3 regions of the Arthrobacter sp. OAP107 genome follow, and region 3 is predicted to be linked to each of the others. Evidence: riboswitches for the same ligand, from Rfam matches in the RefSeq annotation. Region 3 holds a riboswitch; each other region holds the start of a gene.
The links. A riboswitch is a leader RNA that binds a small molecule or an ion and turns the genes downstream of it on or off. The one in region 3 is predicted to bind S-adenosylmethionine.
Positions count from the first base shown of each region.

Region 1: linked by a shared signal. The riboswitch ahead of ABIE00_RS07070 (aminotransferase class V-fold PLP-dependent enzyme) and the one ahead of ABIE00_RS16775 (bifunctional o-acetylhomoserine/o-acetylserine sulfhydrylase) in region 3 are both predicted to bind S-adenosylmethionine.
Region 2: linked by a shared signal. The riboswitch ahead of ABIE00_RS00240 (DUF1737 domain-containing protein) and the one ahead of ABIE00_RS16775 (bifunctional o-acetylhomoserine/o-acetylserine sulfhydrylase) in region 3 are both predicted to bind S-adenosylmethionine.

Region 1 covers NZ_JBEPOK010000001.1:1,515,675-1,517,924, forward strand. The annotation lists gene ABIE00_RS07070 (aminotransferase class V-fold PLP-dependent enzyme) at 1-846, opposite strand, end outside; SAM riboswitch class IV at 881-994, opposite strand; gene hisN (histidinol-phosphatase) at 1,176-1,988, opposite strand; gene rsgA (ribosome small subunit-dependent GTPase A) at 2,055-2,250, opposite strand, start outside.
Region 2 covers NZ_JBEPOK010000001.1:56,319-58,568, reverse strand. The annotation lists gene ABIE00_RS00245 (NtaA/DmoA family FMN-dependent monooxygenase) at 1-725, opposite strand, end outside; SAM riboswitch class IV at 932-1,046, shown strand; gene ABIE00_RS00240 (DUF1737 domain-containing protein) at 1,060-1,368, shown strand; gene ABIE00_RS00235 (rhodanese-like domain-containing protein) at 1,365-1,775, shown strand; gene ABIE00_RS00230 (O-succinylhomoserine sulfhydrylase) at 1,777-2,250, shown strand, end outside.
Region 3 covers NZ_JBEPOK010000001.1:3,641,891-3,644,140, forward strand. The annotation lists gene ABIE00_RS16775 (bifunctional o-acetylhomoserine/o-acetylserine sulfhydrylase) at 1-886, opposite strand, end outside; SAM riboswitch class IV at 929-1,043, opposite strand; gene ABIE00_RS16780 (VOC family protein) at 1,172-1,810, shown strand; gene ABIE00_RS16785 (CPBP family intramembrane glutamic endopeptidase) at 1,903-2,250, opposite strand, start outside.

The sequences.
Region 1 (2,250 bases), 2.1 Mb from region 3:
CCAGCTGACGCCGTCGAGCCTTGCCTCGCTGACGGCTCCGCCGCCGGCGAGGTGCGGGGTTCCGGCGTCGAGCCAGTCGGGGCGTCCGATGAGCACGCCGGCGCCGAAGGGGGCGTAGAGCTTGTGGCCGGAGAAGGCGAGGTAGTCGACGTCGTCCGCGGCGATGTTGACGCGGCGGTGCGGCGCGAGCTGGGCGGCGTCCACCACGATCCGTGCGCCGTATTCGTGGGCCAGTGCCGCGAGGCGCCGGATGGGAAGGATTTCGCCCGTGACGTTGGATGCACCGGTCACGGCAAGGAGGCTGACATCGCCATGCTCAAGTTCGGTGCGCAGGCTGCCGATGGTGGCTTCCAGGGTTTCCGAGGCCACCACGCTGCGGTGCGGCACTCCCTGCCACGGCAGCAGGTTGGCGTGGTGCTCGATGTCCAGGTAGAGCACTTCACCGGTGTGGTGGTGGTCCTCTACCGGCAGGCAGCCGGCCAGGAGGTTGAGGGAATCGGTGGTGTTCCTGGTGAAAATGACGGCGTCATCGGCGCGGCCGCCCACGAACTGCCGCACGATGTCGCGCGCGTTCTCGTACACGGAGGTGCTGATCTGCGAGGCGTAGCCGGCGCCGCGGTGCACGCTCGCGTAGTACGGCAGGATCTCGTTGAGGTACGCGGACACCACGGACAGCGCAGGCGCGGAGGCGCCGTAGTCGAGGTTGGCGTAGCGGACGTGGCCGCCCTGGATCAGCGGAGCCTGGATTTCCGCGCCGGTGACGGCGGCCAGGGGACGGCCGGCGGCAGCGAATCGGCCGTCCAGCACGTCAGCGTCGGTGGTGGAAGAAATGATTGCAGTCGTCATGGGACCTCACTGAGAAAGGACCCCGTGTGACGGGGATCCGCGCTTGCCGGGTCCGTTCCGGATCGGCCTGGTCGTCACCCGGGGCACCCCACCGCGAATGGAGGGTTGCCGGCCAGCTAACCGGGGTTTAGCGCTGGCACTCGTGACCTGTTACGAGACTAGGACATCCGGGCGGGCGATGAAAAAGCCGGTCCGGAATGTTAAGCGGAATATTACGCAACCCGGATTTCTGGCTTTCGGTCGAATAAACGACGGCGGCCGCCACCAAAAGGAGGCGACCACCGTCGTTATATTCAGCCCAGAGGCGCTGGGCCGGCTCCGGGGGGAAGCTAGAGCAAATCGTCCAGCTGCGGGTTCAGCCGCTTCAGGACTTCCGAGTGCAGGATCGAGTTGGTGGCCAGGGCGTTGCCGCCGAACGGGCCGTCCGTGCCTTCGAGGGAGGTGAAGCGGCCGCCTGCCTCCGTGACGATCGGCACCAGCGCCGCCATGTCGTAGAGGTTCAGTTCCGGTTCGCAGGCGATGTCCACCGCACCTTCGGCCACCATGCAGTAGGACCAGAAGTCCCCGAACGCGCGGGTGCGCCACACGTCCTCGGTGAGCTGCAGGAACTCATCGAGGTTGCCGCGGTCCTTCCAGCCGCCGAGGCTGGAATAGGACAACGAGGCGTCGGCGAGGCTGGACACGTTGGATACCTTGAGCCGGGTGGCGGCGGCCAGGGAACGGCCCGAGTAGGCACCGGCGCCCTTGGCGGCCCACCAGCGCTTGCCGAGCGCCGGGGCGCTGACCACGCCCACGACGGGTTCGCCCTCGTCGACCAGGGCGATCAGTGTGGCCCACACCGGTACCCCACGGACGAAGTTTTTGGTGCCGTCGATGGGGTCGATGATCCAGCGGCGGGAACCGTGGCCGGAACTTCCGAACTCCTCACCGAGCACGGCGTCGCGGGGACGGGAACGGGACAGCTGGCCGCGGATGGACTCCTCGGCGGCCTTGTCCGCATCGGTGACCGGCGTCAGATCAGGCTTCGTCTCGATCTGGAGGTCCAGCGCCTTGAACCGGCTCATGGTCTGGTCGTCCACGGAATCGGCCAGCACATGGGCCAGACGCAGGTCATCGTTGTACGTTGAAGCGGGTTGGGTCATGGTTCCAAACTACCCTCAAAGGCCCGGCGGGGCGGGGAGGCAGCTGCCGGGCTGCGCCGCGGAAGGCTAGCCGACGCTGCCGAGTTCCTTGGTTTCCTGGCCCTCCGCGCGCGGGTCGGTGCCCAGCAGGCGGCGCAGGGACGCGAGCCTGGCAGCTCCGGTGGGCCCGGCATGGCCGGCGGCGACCCAGGCATCCACGCCGCAGTTGACGGCGGCGGCGTCGTGCTTGCAGCCGCGTTCGCACGCCTCGGTGCCAGGCTCA
Region 2 (2,250 bases), 3.6 Mb from region 3:
CGGGCCAGGGCAATGGCGACATCCGCATTTGCACCGGCGAAGGCCTTGCCCCGCGGGGATGCCCCCGCCTGCACCAGCACCGGTTCCTCCGGCAGGGGCGCCGTGTTCAGCGGTCCCCGGACCTTGAAGAACTCCCCGTCATGGTGGATCGGCCGGACCTTGGTGTGGTCCGCGAAGATTCCTGCCCCTGCGTCCTCCCGGATGGCGTCCGGTTCCCAGCTGCGCCAGAGCTTGCGCACAACGTCCACGAACTCCTCTGCCTTCTCGTAGCGGAGGTCGTGCTCGATCTGCTGGTCCAGCCCGTAGTTCTGCGCGGCAAGGTCACTGCCGGAGGTCACCACGTTCCAGCCCAGCTGCCCGTTGGAGAAGTGCTGCAGCGTGGCCAGCAGCCGGGCGGCGGTGAACGGCGGATAGAAGGACGCGCTGATGGTGGGCACAATGCCCAGGTGTTCCGTGGCGGAGAGCAGATACGGCACCAGTGCCAGCGGATCATGCTTCGGCGCAAAGGACGCCTGCGCCAGCGAAACCTCAGCGCTGCCGCCGTAGGTGTCGGGGACGGTGAGCGAGTCCTCGATGATGAACAGGTCCAGCCCCGCCCGCTCGAACTCCCGGACGGCGTGCTGGTAGGGGGCGGGCTTCTTCCAGTCATAGCCGATTCCGTAGCCGGGCGTGCCCCAGCCCTGGACCCCGAAGCCATGGCCCACAAACCATCCAAAGTGCAGCATGGGAGTCACTGTATTCGGGGTCGAATCATTCACTGTGGCCTGGTTTCATCCGGCGTTACGGCGGTTCATCTCCCGTCATTATCCTCCCGGCCACTGGCTTTGTAACCGCATGCCAGGGTCACTGCCATGACCAGCTGTTGGGTGCGTTACGGAACATGACGACGGCCGCGGTGCGCGCCGCCGTCGTCAGTGTTACGTTTTTGGGGAGTAATGAGTACCGGCATTAAGCCCTGACTGGCCGGTCGGCAACCCTCCTTCCACGGCGGGGTGCCTCAGGTGAATACTCGGCATATCGACCCCTTCGAGCTGCAAGCGTGAGAAAAGGAGATCCGTCGTGTCAGACGCCCCCGCCGTTGCACCGCTGTCATCCCAGCAGGATAAACCTGAGGAAAAGCTGTCCTACCGCCTGATCACTGGGCCGGACGACCGCTCGTTCTGTGAACGCATCTCGGCTGCCCTGAGCGAAGGATACGTCCTGCACGGCAGCCCGGCAGCCACCTTCAACGGCACCAGCGTCATCGTGGCCCAGGCCGTCATCCTGCCAGCCGCCATCGCCACCGCGGATGCCGCCGTCGCCACCGCCGTTGACCGGCTGGACTCCGACGAGGACCTCAGCGAAGAAGCATACGAGGGCCACGCATGAGCTACGCCGGAGACCTCACCCCGCAGGATGCGTGGGCCAAGCTCGAGGACGGTGCCATCCTGGTGGATGTGCGGACCGAGGGCGAATGGGCGCACATCGGCATTCCGGACACCGCGGCCACGGAGAACGATCCGCTCTTCATCCAGTGGACCTTTCCCGGCGGCATTCCCAATCCCGACTTCGTCGAGCAGCTGAAGCAGCAGGCGCCTGAGGACACCCGGGTGGAGCTGCTGTTCCTGTGCCGCTCCGGCCAGCGCTCCATCGCCGCCGCCACCGCTGCCACGCAGGCCGGCTTCACGGCCTACAACGTCCTCGAAGGTTTCGAGGGCGAGCCCGACCGCTACGGTGAGCGCACCGTGAACGGATGGAAGAACCGCGGACTGCCGACGAACCTGGGAAAGAACTAAGTTGACCTTTAATCACGACGCCGCCGGCTGGAGCCCCGATACCCAGGCCGTCCGCGGCGGGCTGGACCGCACCAATTTCCAAGAGACCACCGAACCGGTCTTCCTGAACTCCGGGTTCGTCTATGAGTCGGCCGCGGCCGCGGAGCGCGCCTTCACCGGCGAGGACGAACGCTTCGTCTACTCGCGCTACGGCAACCCTTCAGTGGCCACCTTCCAGGAGCGGCTCCGCCTGCTCGAAGGCACCGAGGCGTGCTTTGCGACGGCGTCCGGCATGGCTGCCGTTTTCACCGCCCTGGGTGCCCTGCTCGGCGCCGGAGACCGTGTGGTCGCCAGCCGTTCCTTGTTCGGCTCCTGCTTCGTGATCCTCAACGAGATCCTGCCGCGCTGGGGTGTGGAGACCGTATTCGTGGACGGTCCGGACCTCGAGCAATGGCGCACTGCCCTCTCGGTGCCCACCACGGCGGTCTTCTTCGAA
Region 3 (2,250 bases):
GGCCCTGCGCGATGAGGAAGGCATTGAACGGGGATACCGCGGAGCCCAGGTCGCGCAGCAGCTGGACCCGCGCTTTGAGAATGTAGGACAGGTTGGCCCCCAGCGCACCGCCTGCGCCGAGGTCGCGGGCGTAGACCAGCCCGTTGTAGGTGGGGTCCGGCGTATTGAAGCCAGGGAACCGTTCCGGGTCCTTGCCGAAGTCGAAGTTGCCTGAGTCCACGATGACTCCGGCAATGGCGGCCCCGTGTCCGCCCAGGTATTTGGTGGCCGAGTGCACTACGATGTCCGCGCCCCACTCGAGCGGCCTGATGAGGTAGGGCGTGGACAGGGTGTTATCCACGATGAGTGGCACGCCGGCCTCGTGCGCGGTCCGGGACACCCCTTCAATGTCCAGGACGTCCTGCCGCGGGTTGGAGACCACTTCGGCAAAGAAGAGCTTGGTGTTCGGCTGCACGGCGTCGCGCCACTGCTCCAGGTTGTCCGGGTCGGCCACGAAGGTGACGGACACGCCGAACTTCTTGAGGGTGTGTGCCAGCAGGTTGTAGGTGCCGCCGTAGAGGCTGGGGCTGGCCACCACGTGGTCGCCGGCCTCGGCAATGTTGAGGATGGCGTACGTTTCTGCAGCCTGGCCGGAGCTCAGGAGCAGCGCGGCGAGCCCGCCCTCCAGGCTGGCGATCCGCTGCTCAACGGCGTCCTGGGTCGGGTTGCCGATCCGGGTGTAGATGGGCGCGATTTCGGCGAGCGCGAAGCGTTCCGCCGCGCTTTCGGCGCTGGGGAAGACGAACGACGTCGTCTGGTAGATCGGCAGCGACCGGGCACCGGTGGCGTTGTCCGGCACCTGGCCGGCGTGGATCTGGCGGGTTTCGAATGACCATGCGTTGGACATGCAGGCTCCTCTGCTCAAGGGGCATGTGCTGGTCCCGGCACAGGCCCGCGCTTGCCGCACAGCGGGCGCCGCGCAGCCAGGTCTTCGCCCGGGGCACCCCGCCGCGGCGGAGGGTTGCCGGCCAGCGGCCGGGGCATTCTTCGCTGGCACTCATACCTGCGATCAGTGTAGGAATGGCAGTATTACGCGCACAGCTTTGTGACGAAGTTCGTCAAAGTATGGACTTTTCGCTAGGTTAGGCCACCCTAAGCTGAGAGCCCCGTCACAAAGTGCCAAGATGAGGGCATGCGCATGGATCACGTCTCTTACGCCTGTGAACACGATGGCCTCGCGGCCACCACCGAACGTATCTCCTCTGCCCTCGGCGTCGAAGCCGTTAAGGGCGGAGTGCACCCCCGGTTTGGAACCCGGAACATGATTATTCCGCTGGCCGGCCACAAGTACCTTGAGGTTGTTGAGGTCCTGGACCACCCGGCGTCGGACAAGGCACCGTTCGGCCAGGCCGTCCGGGCCCGGTCCGCGGCCGGCGGCGGCTGGATGGGCTGGTGCGTCGAAGTTGACGACCTGGCCCCCTTCGAGGAGCGCCTCGGCCGCTCCGCCGTCAACGGCAACCGCAAGTTCCCCGACGGCCGGGAGCTGGTCTGGAAGCAGATCGGCATCCTGGGCCTGATCGCGGACCCGCAGGTTCCGTACATGCTCAAGTGGGAGGGCGATCCGGGCCTGCACCCGTCCAACGCCTATGACAGCAATGTGAAGATGTCCAGCCTCACGATCGCGGGTTCCGCCGAGCGCGTGACCGAGTGGCTCGGCGAGCCGGTCGAACGGCCGCTGGAGGATGTCGCCGTGAACTGGGTGGCCCCGCACGGCACGCCGGGCATCCTTTCCGTCACGTTCGAAACCGCAGCGGGCGCCGTCACCATCTGACGCACTTTCTGCCCTGCACTTCGGCCGCCATCAGCGGGTGCCAATGACGCCACCCGCCGATGGCGGCCGAATCCTTTTTAAGGGGCGGAGCGCTAGCCCAGGCCGATGGCCTTGCCGAACAGGCTGAACCCGACGAACGCGACGATGTCCAGCAGGGCGTGCGCGATCACGAGCGGCATCACCCGGCGGGTCCTGGTGTAGACCCAGGCGAAAACCACGCCCATGATGGCGTTTCCAATGAACGGCCCGAACCCCTGATACAGGTGGTAGCTGCCGCGAAGCATCGAGGACACAAAGATCGCCAGGGGCATGGACCAGCCGAACTTGCCGAACCGGTCCAGCAGGTAGCCCACCACAATGACTTCCTCCACGATCGCGTGGCGCACCGCGGACAGGATCAGGACGGGCACCGTCCACCAGTACGCATCCAGGCCGCTGGG